DNA from 2 places in the Kineococcus lubricus genome. Region 2 is predicted to be linked to the other one. Evidence: riboswitches for the same ligand, from Rfam matches in the RefSeq annotation. Region 2 holds a riboswitch; the other holds the start of a gene.
What was found. A riboswitch is a leader RNA that binds a small molecule or an ion and turns the genes downstream of it on or off. The one in region 2 is predicted to bind glycine.

Region 1 (8,821 bases), on a different contig from region 2:
CTCAGTACGCTCGCCCGGCACCGCCGTGACCCGTCGGCGGGTCCCGTCTGCCGAGGAGCCCCCCGCCCCATGTCGAACGTCCCCGCCGACCTGCGGTACACCAGCGAGCACGAGTGGGTGCGCGTCGAGGCCGACGGCACCGTCCGGGTCGGGATCACCGACTTCGCCCAGGACCAGCTCGGCGACGTGGTCTACGTCTCGCTGCCGGCCGAGGGGGAGACCGTGACCGCGGGCGCGGCGGTCGGGGAGGTCGAGTCGACCAAGAGCGTCAGCGAGATCACCGCGCCGGTCTCGGGCACGGTCTCGGGCCACAACCCCGGGCTGGAGACGCGCCCGGACCTGGTCAACACCGACCCCTACGGCGACGGCTGGATGTTCACCATCACCCCCGAGGACCCTGCGCAGGCCGCGGCGCTGCTGGACGCCGGGGCGTACGCCCAGCACGTCGGCTGACGCCCCGCCCACGACGTCCGGCAGGCGGGCTGACCTGCGCGGTCGGTCCCGGCTACTGTTGTCCACGAAGATCCGAGCGTGACCGCCCGCCTGCAGGGAGTGGTCACGTGCTGTGCCAGCGAGAGGTGGTGTCGATGTCTGCGCCGGGCTCCGGGCCGACTCAAGGGCCGACGGGTGGTCAGGACGAGGGGACGGGCCCGGAGCGTTCCTCCGCCGAGCGCCCCGTCGACTCCACGATGTCCTTCGCGGGACTGGCCGTCCCCGAGGTCCACGAGAGCGCCGACCGGGGGCTGACCCCCGACGACACCGAGGCGATCGACGCCCTGCCCGCGGGGTCGGCGCTGCTGGTGGTGCGCCGCGGGCCCAACGCCGGGTCCCGCTTCCTGCTCGACGCCGAGCGCACCTCGGCGGGGCGTCACCAGACCAGCGACATCTTCCTCGACGACGTCACCGTCTCGCGCCGGCACGCCGAGTTCCTGCGCGCGCCGGACCCCGTGACCGGTCCCGGTTTCCGGGTGCGCGACGTCGGCAGCCTCAACGGCACCTACGTGAACCGCGAGCGCATCGACGACGTGGTCCTGCGCGCCGGTGACGAGGTCCAGATCGGCAAGTACCGGCTGGAGTTCCACCCGAGCCCGCGGGTGCAGGGGGAGGCGTGAGCGCGGCGAGCGCCCGGTCGCTGGACCCCGCCGCGCCGCGGATGACCATCGGGGAGGTCATGGCGATCCTGTCGCCGGAGTTCTCCGACCTGACGATCTCCAAGATCCGCTTCCTGGAGGAGCAGGGCCTGGTCGAGCCCGGGCGGACGGCGGCGGGCTACCGCAAGTTCTCCTCCGACGACGTGGACCGGTTGCGGTACGTCCTGGCCGCCCAGCGCGACCACTACCTGCCGCTGAAGGTCATCCGGGAGAACCTCGAGGCCCTCGACCGCGGCCTGGAGCTGCCCGACCCCTCCGAGTCCGCCCCCCGGGTGCCCGGGCACGCGGTCCCGGTGGGCGTCCCGGGGACGGACCGCTTCGACGGGCACGCGGCGAGCCTGCGGCTGACCCGCGGTGAGCTGCTGCGCGAGTCCGGGGTCGAGGCCGAGCTGCTCGACGCGCTGGAGGGGTACGGCGTGCTGTCGCCGGCCCCGGGCGGCCCCTGGTACGACGGTGAGGCGCTGGAGGTGCTGCGGGCCGCCGCTGCGCTGGCCGCGCACGGCATCGAGGCCCGGCACCTGAGGGTGTTCCGCACGGCCGCCGACCGGGAGGTCGCGCTGGCCGAGCAGGTCGCGGCCCCGCTGCAGCGCTCGGGCCGGGCCGGGTCCGCCGAGCAGGCCGCCCGCGCCGACCAGGTCGCCCGCGAGATCGCCGCGGCGTGCCTGCGGCTGCACACCGCGCTGGTCGCCGGGGCCCTGGGGCGGACCGGCCGGTGAACGCGCCGGGGCCCTGGGGCGGACCGGCCGGTGAACGCGCCGGGGCCCGACCGGCCCACCGGCCCGTTCCGGGGGTACGGTGAACCCGTGCGAGCGCTCGATGTCATCGGCGTCAGGGTCGAGATGCCTTCCAACAACCCGATCGTGCTGCTGCGCGAGCGGGACGGCGACCGTTACCTGCCCATTTGGATCGGCGCGCCCGAGGCCAGCGCGATCGCCTTCGCCCAGCAGGGCGTCGTGCCGCCGCGGCCGCTGACCCACGACCTGCTCAAGGACGTCATCGAGGCCGTCGGCCGGCGTCTGGAGGAGGTCCGCATCGTGGCGGTCAAGGACAACGTCTACTTCGCGGAGCTGGCCTTCGACGGTGGGCTGACCGTCAGCTCCCGCACCTCCGACGCCATCGCGCTGGCGTTGCGCGTCGGGTGCCCGATCGTGAGCGCCGAGGGGGTCCTCGACTCCGGCGGGGTGCCCGTCCCGGACGAGGACGAGGACGAGGTGGAGAAGTTCCGCGAGTTCCTCGACCACATCACCCCGGAGGACTTCGAGTCCGGTTCGGGCGACCGGTAGGGCCTGCGGGCCCGGGAGGTGTCACAGGATGGTCACGAGGAACGCCACGCCGCGCGCCTCGTTGACGCTCCGGGGGTGCTCTTCTACGGTCAGTACAGGGAACGCTCCGGTCGAGACCTCGACGGGTGGCGATGACGAGGAGGCCGGCGTGAGCAGTGGCGACGCAGTCGCAGGGTCGTCGCAGAAGGTGTCCCCCCCTGCGCGTGCCCAGGGCGTGCTGTTCGCGGAGGACCTCCCCGTGCTCGACGACGAGGTCGGCTACCGCGGGCAGACCGCGTGCAAGGCCGCCGGGATCACCTACCGCCAGCTCGACTACTGGGCCCGCACCGACCTGGTCGCCCCCAGCGTCCGCGGGGCCTCGGGGTCGGGTTCGCAACGCCTCTACGGGTTCCGGGACATCCTCGTCCTGAAGGTCGTCAAGCGGCTCCTGGACACCGGGGTGTCGCTGCACCAGATCCGCACCGCGGTCATGCACCTGCGCGAGCGCGGCATCGACGACCTCGCCCAGATCACGCTGATGTCCGACGGCGCCAGCGTCTACGAGTGCACCTCGGCGGACGAGGTGATAGATCTCGTCCAGGGTGGCCAGGGCGTCTTCGGGATCGCCGTCGGCCGCGTGTGGCGCGAGGTCGAGGGCGAGCTGGCGTCGCTGCCCAGCGAGCGTCCGGCCGACCGCGCCCAGGGCGACAGCGCCATGGTGCTGGCCGACGAGCTGTCCCGCCGCCGGGCCGCCCGCGAGGCCGGCTGACCCACCCGTCACGCACGACGACCCCCGCACCGCCGAGCGGTGCGGGGGTCGTCGTGCGTGCGGCCGGTGTCCGGTCAGTCGAGCAGTTCGGCGCGGGGCAGCGCCTGCAGGGCGAACGGGTCGGTGACCCAGTCGTGCGCGTCGGGCAGCCAGATCACCGCGGCCAGCAGCGCGTCGGCCCAGGTGCTGAGCAGCTCGTCCAGCCCCACCCGCCAGGAGTGCTGGTAGCTCTCCTTGTCCTCGGCCAGCACGAGCTGCTCCACCACGGCCCGGCTGGAACCCAGCCGGACGGCGATCAGCTCCTCGTCCCGGGCGAAGACCGGCAGCAGGGCCGGGGGTGCGGCCAGCCCCGGGCCCTGGCCCGTGGCGCGCTGCACGGCCTCGTCCAGACCCAGCGGCACCCAGCCGCCGGGACCGACGGTCGGCGCGCTGGTCCGGAAGGTCGTGCGGACCGGGTCGACCCCGTCGGCCGCGCGCCACCAGGCGCGGGCCCCCCGGGGCAGCAGCAGACCCATCTGGCGTTCCACGGCGTCCAGCCGGGCGTCGTCGACGCCCGGGCGCAGCCGGGTCGCGATGTCGGCGCCGGTGCGCGTCCAGTGCGACCGCAGCCGCTGCACCAGACCGGCGATGCGGTCGGCCTCGGGATCGGCCACCGCGACCCGCACGGGGGCCGGGACCGGTGCGGCGGTCCGGGCGGCCCGCACGACGCGGGCCTGGTCGGCGCGGCCGGTGCGCCCGGCCTCGAGGGGGGTGTTCGACGACGTCACGGAACCTCCTAGGACCCGCAGCGGAGCGGGGAGAGCGGGGCAGTACCCACGGGGACGATCCCGGGCACACGCCGTTCCTGGACGGTAGACGCTCGGCGATCATCCCGCACCTCGGACGGCGGCCGAACCCCGCCGGTTCCCTCAGCCGCGCAGCAGGACCCGGTCCAGGACGTCGTCGAACTGCCCGGCGAGCGTCTTGGCGGTGCGGGCCCGCAGCGAGTGCAGCGGCACGCCGGCCCCCTGCGACTGCGGCACGCAGACGCGGTCCGGCAGCGGCTCCAGGACGAGGTCGCCGAACAGCGACCGCAGCTCCTCGTACCGGAACCGCTGCTCGCCCGAGCGCTGGGTGAACCGGTTGACGAGGACCCCCACCAGGCGCGGGCCCGAGCGCAGCGCGCGGATCTCGCGCAGGGTGCGGTCGACGGCGGCCACCGAGAACCGGCTGGCGTCGGAGACGACGAGGACGGCGTCGGCGGCCTGCCACGCCGAGCGGGTCAGGCCCCCCAGCGACGGCGGCGTGTCGATCAGCGCGACCTCGTGGTCGTCGAGCTTCTTCAGCGCCCGGCGCAACGCCTTCAGCCCCTCCTCGTCGGCCTCGGGGGTGTCCAGCCGGGCCGAGGACGCCGACCCCGTCAGCACGTCCAGCAGGCCGGGGTGGTCGTCGACCCACCCGCTGGGGGCCACGGCCTCCTCGGCCACGCGGCGCTTGGGGGCCTGGAGCACCGCGGCGACGTCGTGCCGGCGCTGGGCGGTCACGTCGAGGCCGGACGTGGCGTCGGCCTGGGGGTCGAGGTCGACGACGAGGGTGCTGGTGCCGCGGTGGAGGGCTGCGGACGCGAGCCCGAGGACGACGGAGGTCTTGCCCACCCCACCTTTGGCGCTGCTGACGGCGAGGCTGATCACGGCGGGCAGGATACCGGCGCGCCGGACCCCCTAGACTCCACGCAGGCCGTTCACCTCGTGTGGGAGAGACCTCGATCCGTGCGGACCGGGGCGCCGAAGGGGCAACATCCCCGGAACCTCTCAGGCGGAAGGACCACGCGGGGCAAGGCCGCTCTGGAGCCGGTCCCTCGCGGGCCGGTGACAGACGGGGAGGTCCACCCGGTTCCCGCGATCCCCCGGAGCGTCATGACCTCGCTGTCCGTCCCCCCCGCGCCCGCCGTCCCGGCCGCCGAGCGCACCGCCGCACCCGGCGCCCTGCCGTTCAGCGCCCGGCACATCGGCCCCGACGCCGGCGCCGTCGCCCGCATGCTGGAGGTCGTCGGGCTCACCGGCCTGGACGACCTCGTCGACCGGGCCGTCCCGGCCGGCATCCGCGACGGCGCCCTCGACCTGCCCGCGGCCCTCGACGAGACGTCGGTGACGGCCGCGCTGCGGGCGCTGGCCGCGAAGAACCGCGTCGTGCCGTCGATGATCGGCCTGGGCTACCACGGCACCCGCACCCCGGCCGTGGTGCGCCGCAACGTCCTGGAGGACCCCGCCTGGTACACGGCCTACACGCCGTACCAGCCGGAGATCTCCCAGGGCCGCCTCGAGGCGCTGCTGAACTTCCAGACCGCCGTCACCGACCTCACCGGCCTGGACGTCGCCAACGCCTCGCTGCTCGACGAGGGCACCGCCGCGGCCGAGGCCATGACGCTGGCCCGCCGCACCTCCAAGGCCCCCGCCGGGGCCGCGTTCGCCGTCGACGCCGACGTCCTGCCCCAGACCCTGGCCGTCCTGCGCACCCGCGCCGTCCCGCTGGGCCTGCGCCTGGAGGTCGTCGACCTCGACGCCCCCGACCCCCTCGCCGGGATCGGCGACGTCTTCGGGCTGCTCGTGCAGTACCCCGGCACCTCCGGCCGCGTCCGCGACCTCACCGGCGTCGTCGCCGACGCCCACGCCCGCGGGGCGGTCGCCGTGGCCGCCGCCGACCTGCTGGCCCTGACGCTGCTCGTGGCGCCGGGGGAGTTCGGCGTCGACGTCGCCGTGGGCTCCAGCCAGCGCTTCGGCGTCCCGATGGGCGCCGGCGGCCCGCACGCCGCGTACATGGCCGTCCGCAAGGGGCTGGAGCGGTCGCTGCCGGGCCGGCTCGTGGGGGTCTCCGTCGACGCCGACGGCAACCCGGCCTACCGGCTGGCGCTGCAGACCCGCGAGCAGCACATCCGCCGCGACAAGGCGACGTCGAACATCTGCACCGCCCAGGTCCTGCTGGCCGTCATGGCCGGCTGCTACGCCGTCTGGCACGGGCCGGACGGCCTGCGCGCCATCGGGACGCAGGTGGCCCGCCGGGCCGCGGGGCTGGCCGGTGCGCTGCGCGCCGGGGGCGTCGAGGTCGTCCACGACGAGTTCTTCGACACGGTCCTGGCCCGCGTCCCCGGCCGGGCCCGCGAGGTCGTCGCCGCCGCGCTGGCGGCGGGCGTGAACCTGCGCCCGGTCGACGCCGACCACGTCGGGCTCACCGTCGACGAGACCACCTCCGACGCGCACGTCGCCGCCGCGCTCGCCGGGTTCGGGGTCCAGGCCCCCGCGGCGGACGCCGACCCCGCGCTGCCCGCCGCGCTGCGCCGGACGTCGGGGTTCTGCACCCACCCGGTGTTCTCCCGGCACCGCTCCGAGACGGCGATGCTGCGCTACCTGGCCCGGCTCTCCGACGCCGACTACGCCCTGGACCGCGGGATGATCCCGCTGGGCTCGTGCACCATGAAGCTCAACGCGACGACCGAGCTGGAGCCCATCTCCTGGCCCGAGTTCGCCGACCTGCACCCCTACGCCCCGGCCGACCAGCTCGCCGGGACCGCCGAGCTCGTGGCCGACCTCGAACGCTGGCTGGCCGAGGTCACCGGGTACGACGCGGTCTCCCTGCAGCCCAACGCCGGGTCCCAGGGCGAGTTCGCCGGGCTGCTGGCCATCCGGGCGTACCACCTGGCCCAGGGGCAGGGTGAGCGGACGACCTGCCTCATCCCCAGCTCCGCGCACGGCACCAACGCCGCCAGCGCCGTCATGGCCGGGCTGAAGGTGGTCGTCGTCGCGTGCGACGAGGCCGGGAACGTCGACCTCGACGACCTGCGCGCGAAGGTGGGCGAGCACGCCGACGACCTCGCCGCGCTCATGGTGACCTACCCCTCGACCCACGGGGTGTACGAGGAGTCGATCCGCGAGGTCTGCGCCCTCGTGCACGACGCCGGGGGCCAGGTGTACGTCGACGGGGCGAACCTCAACGCCCTGGTCGGGCTCGCGCGGCCGGGCCGGTTCGGCGCCGACGTCTCGCACCTGAACCTGCACAAGACGTTCTGCATCCCGCACGGCGGCGGCGGCCCGGGCGTGGGGCCCGTCGCGGTCCGCTCCCACCTCGCCCCGTTCCTGCCCTCGACCGCCCCCGACGCCGGCGGCGTCGGGATGGTGTCGGCGGCCCCGTTCGGCTCGGCCGGGATCCTGCCGATCCCGTGGGCGTACCTGCGGCTCATGGGCCCCGACGGCCTGCGCGCCGCCACCGTGCAGGCGGTGCTGTCGGCGAACTACGTCGCGGCGCGGCTCGCCGACGCGTTCCCCGTGCTCTACCGCGGCCCGGGCGGGCTCGTCGCCCACGAGTGCATCCTCGACCTGCGCCCGATGACGAAGGCCACCGGCGTCACGGTCGACGACGTCGCCAAGCGGCTCATCGACCACGGGTTCCACGCCCCGACCATGTCGTTCCCCGTGGCGGGCACCCTCATGGTCGAACCCACCGAGAGCGAGGACCTCGCCGAGCTCGACCGGTTCTGCGACGCGATGCTCGCCATCGCCGCGGAGGTGCAGGAGATCGCCGACGGCCGCTGGGCCGTCGCCGACTCCCCGCTGCGGCACGCCCCGCACACCGCGGCCTGCCTCACCGGCGAGTGGGACCACCCGTACACGCGCGCCGAGGCCGTCTACCCGAACGGCACGGACCCGCGCACCAAGTACTGGCCGCCGGTGCGGCGCATCGACGGGGCCGCGGGCGACCGCAACCTCGTCTGCTCCTGCCCGCCCCTGAGCGCCTACTGAGCACCGCGCGGCCCCCTGGGTAGGATCCGGCCCAGGGGGTGATCACCGTGGAGTTCCTGGACGCGCTGCTGGACCGCAGTTGGCTGCTGTGGATCGCCGCGGCCCTGGTCCTGGGGATCCTGGAGATCACCGCGATCGACCTGGTGTTCGCGATGCTGGCCGGCGGGGCGCTCGCGGGCGCCGCCGCCGACGCCCTCGGCCTGGGCTTCGTGGGGCAGGTGCTCGTGGCGGCCGCCGTCGCCGGCCTGCTCATCGGCACGATCCGGCCGGTCCTGCTGCGCCGGTTGCGGATGCCCCCCGTCGGCACGACCAACGCCGCCGCCCTCGTCGGGCGGACGGCGCTGGTCCTGGCCGAGGTCACGGTCCGCGGCGGCCAGGTCAAGCTGGTGGGGGAGACGTGGTCGGCCCGGTCGGCCGGCCCGTCCTTCGCCGTCGGCGACGACGTCGTGGTCACCGCCATCGACGGCGCGACCGCCGTCGTCGGGCCCCTGCCCGTCGCACCGCTGGAGGAGAAGCCCTGATGGACAACGTCGTGACCCTCGTCGTGCTGCTCCTGGTCGTCCTGTTCGTGGTGACCGTGATCATCCGGACGATCCGGATCGTGCCGCAGGCCACCGCCGTCATCGTCGAACGGCTCGGCCGGTACTCCCGGACCCTGGACGCGGGGCTGCACTTCCTGGTCCCGTTCATCGACAAGGTCCGCGCGAACGTCGACCTGCGCGAGCAGGTCGTCTCGTTCCCGCCGCAGCCGGTCATCACCTCCGACAACCTCGTCGTGAGCATCGACACCGTCATCTACTACCAGCCGACCGACCCGAAGTCGGCGACCTACGAGATCGCGAACTACATCCAGGGCATCGAGCAGCT
Region 2 (8,821 bases):
ACGAGAGGTGCCCCGTGACCGTGAGGTTCGGACTGGTCGGCTACGGCAAGGGCGGGCGGTACTTCCACGCCCCGCTCATCGCGCACGCGCGGGGGTGCGAGCTCACCGCGGCGGTCACGCGCTCGCCGCAGCGCCGCGCCGACCTGGTCGCGGACCACCCGGGGGCGGTGGCCTTCGACGACCTGGCCTCGATGGCGGCCTCCGGGCTGGTCGACGCCGTGACGGTCACCACGACCGCGGACTCGCACGCCGACGTCGTCCTGGAGGCGGTGCGGCTGGGGCTGCCCGTCGTGTGCGACAAGCCGTTCGCCCTCGACAGCGGGACGGCGCAGGAGTGCGTCGACGCCGCGCGGGCCGCCGGTGTCCCGCTGTCCACCTACCAGAACCGCCGGTACGACAACGACTTCCGCACGGTCCGGGCGGTCGTGGACTCCGGGGCGCTCGGGCGGGTGCGGCGCGTGGAGTCGCGCATGGAGCAGTTCGCCCCGCCCGGCGGGGTCCCCGACTCCGGCGGGGGGATCCTGCTGGACCTGGGGGCGCACGTCGTCGACCAGGTGCTGCAGCTGGCCGGTCCCGTCGCGTCGGTGTACGCCGACTCCGAGCGGGACCGGTTCGCCCTGCAGCTGCGGCACGTCTCGGGCGTCGTCTCTGAGGTCGTGGGGGACCTGGCCCTGCACGGGCGCCCCGGCCCCCGGTTCCGGGTGTTCGGCACCGACGCGACCCTGGAGGTCCCGGCCGACGACCGGCAGGCCGACGTCCTGATGGCCGGGGGCACGCCCGCGGACGCGGGGTGGGGAGAGCTGCCCGAGGGGTCGTGGCCCACGCTGCACCGCGGGCGCGCCAGCACGCGGGTCCGGGCCGAGCGCGCGGACTGGCGCGACTTCTACGCGGGGTTCGCGGCGGCCGTGGCCGAGGGCGCACCCGTCCCGGTCGACCCCGCCGACTCCGTCGCCGGGCTCGTGCTGCTGGAGGCGGCGGCCCGCAGCGCGCGGACCGGGGAGGTCGTGCACCTCTGAACGGCCGCCCGTGGCACCCTGCCCCCGGGTGGTCGGCGGGTCCGGGGGAGGGGTGAGCGGTGGCGGTCGAGGAGACGGTGGACGTCCACGCCGAGCGGCGGCGGCTGGTGGCGCTGGCGTACCGGGTGCTCGGCACGACCGCCGAGGCCGAAGACGCCGTGCAGGAGACGTACCTCCGCTGGTACCGGCTGGGCGAGGCGGAGCGGGCGGCGGTGGTGAACCCGTCGGCCTGGCTCACGACGGTCGCGAGCCGCGTCTGCCTGGACGTGCTCGGGTCCGCGCGGCACCGCCGTGAGCGCTACGTGGGCCAGTGGCTGCCCGAACCCGTCCCGGCGCAGCACTTCGCCGGTTCGGCGGGGGAGGCGGCCGACCCGTTCGAGCGGGTCAGCCTGGCCGAGTCGGTCAGCACGGCCGTGCTGGTGGTCATGGAGGCCATGACGCCGGCGGAGCGGGTCGCGTTCGTGCTGCACGACGTCTTCGCGGTCCCGTTCGGTGAGGTCGCGGCGATCGTGGGCCGGACGCCGGCCGCCGTGCGGCAGCTGGCGTCCTCGGCGCGGCGGCGGGTCCGCGAGCGCGGGGCGGTGGGGCTGGACCGGGCCGTGCACGACGACGTCGTCCGGGCGTTCGCGCACGCGGCCGGCACGGGCGACCTGGCGGCGCTGTCGGCGTTGCTGGACCCGTCGGTGACGCTGGTCAGCGACGGCGGCGGGGTGGTCAGCGCGGCCCGGCGGCCGGTGCTGGGCGTCTCGAACGTCGCGCGGTTCGTCCTGGGCATCGCCTGCAAGGACCCGTCGCTGCGGCTGGAGCCCACCGTCACCGGGGACGGGCTGGCGTTCCTCCTGGTCGGCGGCGACGCCGGTGACCAGGGGGGACGGGTGCGCGCGGTGGTGAACTTCGGCGTCACGGACGGGCGGGTGCGCGAGGTGTGGATCCAGATGAACCCGGCGAAGCTGCGGGTGTGGGACGCCCGTCCCTGACGGGGCCCCGGCCGCCGGGCGGTACCGGCGGCCGGGGCCCGGCGGGTCAGACCCCGGCGGCGGCTGCGGCGTCCCGCAGCACCTTCGCGGCCACCTCCAGGCCCTCGACGCGGCCGAGCTCGACGTCCTCGTGCTCGATGTTGCAGATCATGTCCGGGTCGACCTCGTGCAGCGCGCGGAGGAACTCGGTCCAGAACGCGGTGTCGTGGCCCTTGCCGAGCGCGACGAAGTCCCACGCGGACTCCTTCGGCCACTCGTTGACCCACTCGTCGCCGCCGAGGTTGGTGCGGTCCTCGGAGGGGTCGAGGCGGCGGAACCGGTTGTCGAGCACGCCGTAGATCGCGGCGGCGGGGTTGATGCGGACGTCCTTGGCGGCGGCGTGGAACACCAGGGGGCCGAGGTCGCGGACGACGGCGACGGGGTCCATCTGCTGCCAGAACAGGTGCGAGGCGTCGAGTTCCACCCCGACGTGGGTGGCGCCGGTGCGCTCGACGAGCTCGCGCAGGTTCGCGGGGTTGAAGGCGACGTTCTGCGGGTGCAGTTCGAGGGCCACCTTCACGTCGAGCTCGCGGCCGAGGGCGTCGATCTCCTTCCAGAACGGGACGGCGACGGACCACTGGTACTCGATGATGTCCAGGTCGCGGGAGTTCCAGGCGTTGACGACCCAGGTGGGGTGGACCGCGGACGCGTCGGCGCCCGGCAGGCCGGACATCGTCACGACGCGGTTCTGGCCCAGCCGGTGGGCCAGCCGCACCGAGCGGCGGACGTCCTCGGCGTGCTTGTCGCCGATGGTCTTGTTGGGGTGCAGCGGGTTGCCGTTGCAGTTCAGGCCGGCGATCGACACGCCGGTGCCCTCGAAGACGCCGAGGAAGTCGTCGCGGGCGGTGTCGCTGACGAGGATGTCGTCGAAGGTGGGGACGTGCACGGCCGGGAGGAACCCGCCGGTGTTGATCTCGATGCCGGTCAGGCCGAGGCCGGCGATGACCTCCAGGGCCTCGGGCAGGGAGCGGTCGTGCAGGATCGCGTTGTAGACGCCGAGCTTCATGGGGTTCTCCGGGGGTTCGGTGCGGTCAGTCGACGGGGATGGTCTCACCTGCGGCGGCCGCGGCGCGGGTGACCGCGTCGAGCACGCGCAGGTTGTGCAGGCCGTGGGCCATCGGCGGCACCACCGGCAGGTCGCCGATCGGGGTTCCGGCGCCCCCGGCGATCTCGTTCAGGAACGCCCGGCACTGGAACGTGAAGAAGTCGTTCTGGCTGTGCCCGACGCTGGGGAAGTCCATGGGGAGGCCACCGGCGACGTAGGGGTGGGCGGGGCCCACGAGCACCTGGCGGTACCCGTTGACCACCCCGGGGGCGGTGCTGTCGGCGATGGTGAACTCGCCGGTGCGGTTGAGGTCGAAGGCACCGGCGCCGTTCTCGGCGAAGATCTCGAACCCGAGGCCGTTGGGCTGGCCGTGGGCGATGCGCGAGACGGAGAACGTGCCGGTCGCGCCGTTCGCGAAGGTCGCGGTGAAGGTGGCGAGGTCCTCGTTCTCGACGTCCTCGAACTCCGTCCCGACCTCGGACATCGCGTGCCCGACGACGACGCCGACGGGCTTGGGGCGGCGCGCGGTCACCTGGGAGAACACGGCGCCGCGGACCGACCGCACCGGGCCGCAGAAGAACTCGCCGAGGTCGACGACGTGGCTGCCGATGTCGGCCAGCGCGCCGGAGCCGGGGCCGCCCTTGTAGCGCCAGCTGATCGGCGCGCCCGGGTTGGCGGCGTAGTCGCACCAGTAGTGCCCGTTGAAGTGCCGGACCTCGCCGAGGTGGCCGTTGCGGACCTGCTCGCGCAGGGCGTTGATCGCGGGGGAGCGGCGGAAGGTGAAGCCGACCGCGGCGACGAGGTCGGGGCGGGCGGCGGCCGCGGCGACCATGGCCTCGGCGTCGGCGACGGAGGGGGCCAGCGGCTTCTCGCACAGGACGTGCTTGCCGGCGGCGAGCAGCCCCTCGACGATCTCGCGGTGCAGGTGGTTGGCGACGACGACGCTGACGGCGTCGACGTCGTCGGCCTCGGCGACGGCCTGCCAGCTCGTCTCGGCGCGCTCGTAGCCGTAGCGGGTGGCGGCGGCCTCGGCGAAGGGGGCGTGCGCGTCGGCGACGGCCACGAGGCGGACGGGGGGCAGCCCCTCCCCGTAGGCCCCGCCGGTGAGGGTGGTGGCGGTGCGGTAGCCGGCGATGTGGGCGCGACCGGCCATGCCGGCGCCGATGACGGCGACGCCGAGGGGGCGCGTGCGGGTGGCAGACATCCTCGTGGGCCTCTCAGGACTGGGTGGGGGGTGCACCGACGGTGGTGCGGACCGGTTTTCAAACCGGTTTGAACAGCCACGAGTAGAATCGGTTCGAACCACCGTCGATGTCAAGCTGTCCCAGGAGGTCCGGTGCCCGGTCCGGTCGGTCGCCCCACGATCAAGGACGTCGCCGCGCTGGCGGGCGTCTCCAAGGGGATGGTCTCCCTGGCGCTGCGGGGTGCGGCGGGACCGAGCGCGCAGACCGCGGCGCGCGTGCTGCGGGCCGCCGAGGAGCTCGGCTACCGCGCGGACCGGGCCGCGAGCTCGCTGGCGCTGCGCCGCACGCGACTGCTGGGGGTCGCCATGAGCGTCCGCAACGCCTACCACGCCGAGCTCGTCGAGGAGCTGGTGTCGGCGGCCGAGGAAGCCGGGTACGAGGTGGTCCTGGCCCCGGTCGGCCGCACCCGCGGGGAGCGGGTCGCCGTCGAGACGCTGCTGGACTCCCGGTGCGAGGCGCTGCTGCTGCTCGGGCCGGAGTCCAGCCCCCTGGAGCTCGCCCGGCTCGACGCCCGGGCCCCCGTCGTGGTCCTGGGCCGCCGGGCGCGGGCCGGGGCGGCGCCGGGCCGGGGGCCCGACGTCGTGCGCGCCTCGGACGAGGTGGGGATGCGGCTGGTGGTCGAGCACCTCGCCGCGCTGGGCCACCGCGACCTGCTGCACGTCGGCGGGGGAGCCGGGGACATCGCCGCGGACCGCCGCGCGGGCGTCGAGGCGGCCGCCGCGGCGCTGGGGCTGCGGACCCGTGCGGTCGAGGCGGGGTTCGACGAGGAGTCGGGGGTGGCCGCGGCCCGCCGCGCCCTGCGGGAGGGGTGGGCGCCGACGGCCGTGGTGGCGGTCAACGACCGGGTCGCGGTCGGGTTCCTGGACGTGCTCAACCGCGAGGGCGTGGCCGTCCCGGGCGACGTGTCGCTGACCGGGTACGACGACAGCCCGCTCGCCCAGCTCGGGCACGTGCGGCTGACGTCGGTGAGCCAGGACCCGGCCGAGCAGGCGCGCTGCGCGGTGCGGCTGGCGGTGGGCCGGCTCGACGGTGCCGGGGGCGAGGAGGGCGCCGACGAGGGCCCGGTGGACGTGGTGCTCGAACCGCGGCTGGTCGTGCGCGGTACGACCGGGGTTCCCGGCGGCGGACTAACATGTCAGAATGACAGGACAAACTAGTCCTGGAGGTTCCCGTGCCCCTGCTCCGCTTCGACCTCGTCGCCGGCCGCACCCAGGCCGAGCTCACCACCCTGCTCGACGCCGCCCACGCCGCCGTCGTGGAAGCCTTCGAGGTCCCCGACGGCGACCGCTACCAGGTCGTGCACCAGCACCCCGCGGGCGAGATGGTCGTCCACGACACCGGCCTGGGCATCGACCGCACCCGGGACGTCGTCGTCCTGCAGATGACCAGCCGCAAGCGCACCCAGCAGCAGAAGGAGGACTTCTACCGGCTGCTGACGCGCAACCTCGAGAAGGAGGCCGGCATCGCCCCCAGCGACGTCGTCGTCTCCGTCGTCGAGAACGCCGACGCCGACTGGTCCTTCGGGCACGGGCGCGCGCAGTTCCTCACCGGCGAGCTGTAGCCGCTCCGGTGGCCGTGTGCGAGGCTGTCCGGCGAAGCACGGACAACTGAACACACGGCCGCTGCGCCCCGGCGGGAGAGCGCCACCGCCCGCGGTGGACACCGAAGGAGCAACCACCCCGGAACCTCTCAGGTCCACGTACCGCCACGGGCAGGCCGCTCTGGAAAGCAGGACCCCTCCGGGTCCTCACCGACGGGGAAAGCCCGTGCGCGGCGCCGCGCACCGGGTGAAGCTCTCAGGTCCCGCGACAGAGGGGGTCCACCCGGCCGCACCCGCGGCCGCGACGAGAGGAGCCCCTTGACCACCGCCGCCGCCGCCCCCACCGCCAGCCCGCTCGCCGCCCGGCACGCGGCCCTCGGCGCCTCCTTCACCGACTTCGCCGGCTGGTCCATGCCGCTGCGCTACACCTCCGAGCTCGCCGAGCACCGCGCCGTGCGCGAGACCGCCGGCCTGTTCGACCTCTCCCACATGGGCGAGATCCGCGTCAGCGGCCCCGGCGCCGCCGCCGCCCTCGACGCCGCCCTCGTCGGCCGCCCCTCCGCGATGCCGATCGGCCGCGCCGCGTACGGCCTCGTCGTCGACGCCGACGGCGGCATCGTCGACGACCTCGTGACCTACCGCCTCGACGAGCAGGAGTTCCTCGTCGTCGCCAACGCCGCGAACGTCGAACCCGTCGTCGTCGCCCTCGCCGACCGGGCCCGCCCCCACGACGCGCACGTCGCCGACGAGACCGCCCGCTGGGCCCTGCTCGCCGTCCAGGGCCCCGCCTCCGCCGCCGCCCTCGCACCCCTGGTGGCCGCCGACCTCGGCGCGCTCGGCTACTACCGCTGCACGCCCACCACCCTGAGCGGCGCCGACGTCCTGCTCGCCCGCACCGGCTACACCGGGGAGGACGGGTTCGAGGTCCTCGTGCCCGTCGCCGACGCCGAGCGCGCCTGGGACCTCCTGCTGGCCGCGACCCGCGAGCACGGCGGCGTGCCCGCCGGGCTGGCCTGCCGCGACACGCTGCGCCTGGAGGCCGGGATGCCGCTGTACGGGCACGAGCTGCGCCGCGACGTCAGCCCCTACGCCGCCGGCCTCGGGCGGATCGTCCACCTCGACAAGGACCCCGGCACCGTCGGGCTGGAGGCGCTGCGCCGGCTCGCCGCCGAAGAACCCCCGCGCGTCCTCGTCGGGCTCGCCGGCACCGGCCGGCGCGCCCCCCGCGCCGGGTACGCCGTCGTCTCTGGCGGCGCCGTCGTCGGGGAGGTCACCAGCGGGGCGCTGTCCCCGACGCTGGGCCACCCCGTCGCCCTGGCCCACGTCGACCGCGCCCACGCCGCGCCGGGCACCGCCCTGGGCGTCGACGTCCGCGGGACCGAGCTGCCCGTGCAGGTCGTCCCGCTGCCCTTCTACCGCCGGGAGCGCTGAGGCGTGGCCGGGCCCCTGTCCGTCTTCGACATGTTCTCGATCGGCATCGGCCCCTCGAGCTCGCACACCGTCGGCCCCATGCGGGCCGCGCTCGCGTTCGCCGAGGGCCTCGACCTCGACCGGGTGCACTCGGTCACCGTCGACCTGCACGGCTCCCTGGGCGCCACCGGCCGCGGCCACGGCAGCGACCGCGCCGTCGTCCTGGGGCTGCTCGGCGAACGCCCCGAGGACGTCGACCCCGACGCCGTCGAGGGCCACCTCGACGAGATCCGCCGCACCGGGGAACTGCACCTGCTGGGCCGGCGCGCCGTCCGCTTCGACCTCGACGCCGACGTCCGGCTCGTCGCCCGCTCGCTGCCGGCCCACCCCAACGGCATGGTGTTCACCGCCCGCGACGCCCACGGCGCCGTCGTCGCCGAACGGACGTCCTACTCCGTCGGCGGCGGGTTCGTGAAGGACCACCCGCTGGAACCCGACGCGCCCGTCGCCGGCCCCGGCCCCGGCCTGCCGTGGGGTTTCCGCACCGGCGCCGAGCTCCTGGAGCACTGCCGCGCCACCGGCCTGGGCGTCGCGGACCTGGTGCGGCGCAACGAGGAGAGCATCCGGCCCGCCGCCGACGTCGACGCCGGGCTGCTGCGCGTCTTCGCCGCGATGCGGGCCTGCGTCGACCACGGCCTGGTCACCGACGGGGTGCTGCCCGGCGGGCTCGGCGTCCGCCGCCGCGCGCCGGGGCTGCACCGGCAACTGCTCGCCGAGGAGGGCCGCTCCGGCTCCGACGTCCTGCACGCCATGGACTGGGTGAGCCTGTTCGCGCTCGCCGTCAACGAGGAGAACGCCGCCGGCGGGCGGGTCGTGACCGCCCCCACCAACGGGGCCGCCGGGATCGTCCCGGCCGTCCTGCACTTCTACCGCCGCTTCGTGCCCGGCGCCGACGACGCCGGGACCGTCCGGTTCCTGCTGGCCGCCGGCGGCGTCGGCATCGTCCTGAAGGAGACCGGTTCCATCTCCGGGGCCGAGGTCGGCTGCCAGGGCGAGGTCGGGTCCGCGAGCGCGATGGCCGCCGCCGGGCTCACCGAGGTCCTCGGCGGGACCCCCGAGCAGGTGGAGAACGCCGCCGAGATCGCCGTCGAGCACCACCTCGGGCTGACGTGCGACCCCGTCGGCGGGCTCGTGCAGATCCCCTGCATCGAGCGCAACGCCGTCGGCGCCACCACCGCCATCCACGCCGCCCGCACCGCGATGCGCGGCGACGGCCGCCACGTCGTCAGCCTCGACACCGCCATCGCCACGATGCGGCAGACCGGCGCGCACATGCGCTCGGAGTACAAGGAGACGTCGCTGGGCGGCCTCGCGCTGACCGTGGTGGGGGTCAACGTCCCCGAGTGCTGACCCGGGCGCGGCGCACGTCGTCGTCGACGGCGGCCAGGAACGCCGTGACGGCCTTGCGGGCCGGGCGGTCCGCGGTCGGGCGGACGGTCGCCAGCGACAGCGACCACGCCAGGTCCCCGGCGCCGCCGGGCCGCACCGGC

Region 1: another riboswitch for glycine. It lies ahead of gcvP (aminomethyl-transferring glycine dehydrogenase); the one in region 2 lies ahead of gcvT (glycine cleavage system aminomethyltransferase GcvT).

The regions. Positions count from the first base shown of each region.
Region 1 covers NZ_JBJLSK010000007.1:120,286-129,106, reverse strand. Annotated here, with positions in the region: gene ACRYRX_RS07295 (DUF881 domain-containing protein) at 1-29, shown strand, start outside; gene gcvH (glycine cleavage system protein GcvH) at 70-453, shown strand; gene ACRYRX_RS07285 (FHA domain-containing protein) at 588-1,112, shown strand; gene ftsR (transcriptional regulator FtsR) at 1,154-1,867, shown strand; gene ACRYRX_RS07275 (bifunctional nuclease family protein) at 1,955-2,434, shown strand; gene ACRYRX_RS07270 (MerR family transcriptional regulator) at 2,583-3,182, shown strand; gene ACRYRX_RS07265 (SMI1/KNR4 family protein) at 3,257-3,949, opposite strand; gene ACRYRX_RS07260 (ParA family protein) at 4,091-4,852, opposite strand; glycine riboswitch at 4,903-4,998, shown strand; gene gcvP (aminomethyl-transferring glycine dehydrogenase) at 5,078-7,954, shown strand; gene ACRYRX_RS07250 (NfeD family protein) at 7,993-8,475, shown strand; gene ACRYRX_RS07245 (SPFH domain-containing protein) at 8,475-8,821, shown strand, end outside.
Region 2 covers NZ_JBJLSK010000014.1:42,805-51,625, forward strand. Annotated here, with positions in the region: gene ACRYRX_RS12185 (Gfo/Idh/MocA family protein) at 21-1,016, shown strand; gene sigJ (RNA polymerase sigma factor SigJ) at 1,076-1,993, shown strand; gene ACRYRX_RS12195 (sugar phosphate isomerase/epimerase family protein) at 2,040-3,038, opposite strand; gene ACRYRX_RS12200 (Gfo/Idh/MocA family protein) at 3,064-4,281, opposite strand; gene ACRYRX_RS12205 (LacI family DNA-binding transcriptional regulator) at 4,414-5,478, shown strand; gene ACRYRX_RS12210 (tautomerase family protein) at 5,493-5,882, shown strand; glycine riboswitch at 5,945-6,036, shown strand; glycine riboswitch at 6,038-6,140, shown strand; gene gcvT (glycine cleavage system aminomethyltransferase GcvT) at 6,180-7,292, shown strand; gene ACRYRX_RS12220 (L-serine ammonia-lyase) at 7,323-8,681, shown strand; gene ACRYRX_RS12225 (LysR family transcriptional regulator) at 8,662-8,821, opposite strand, start outside.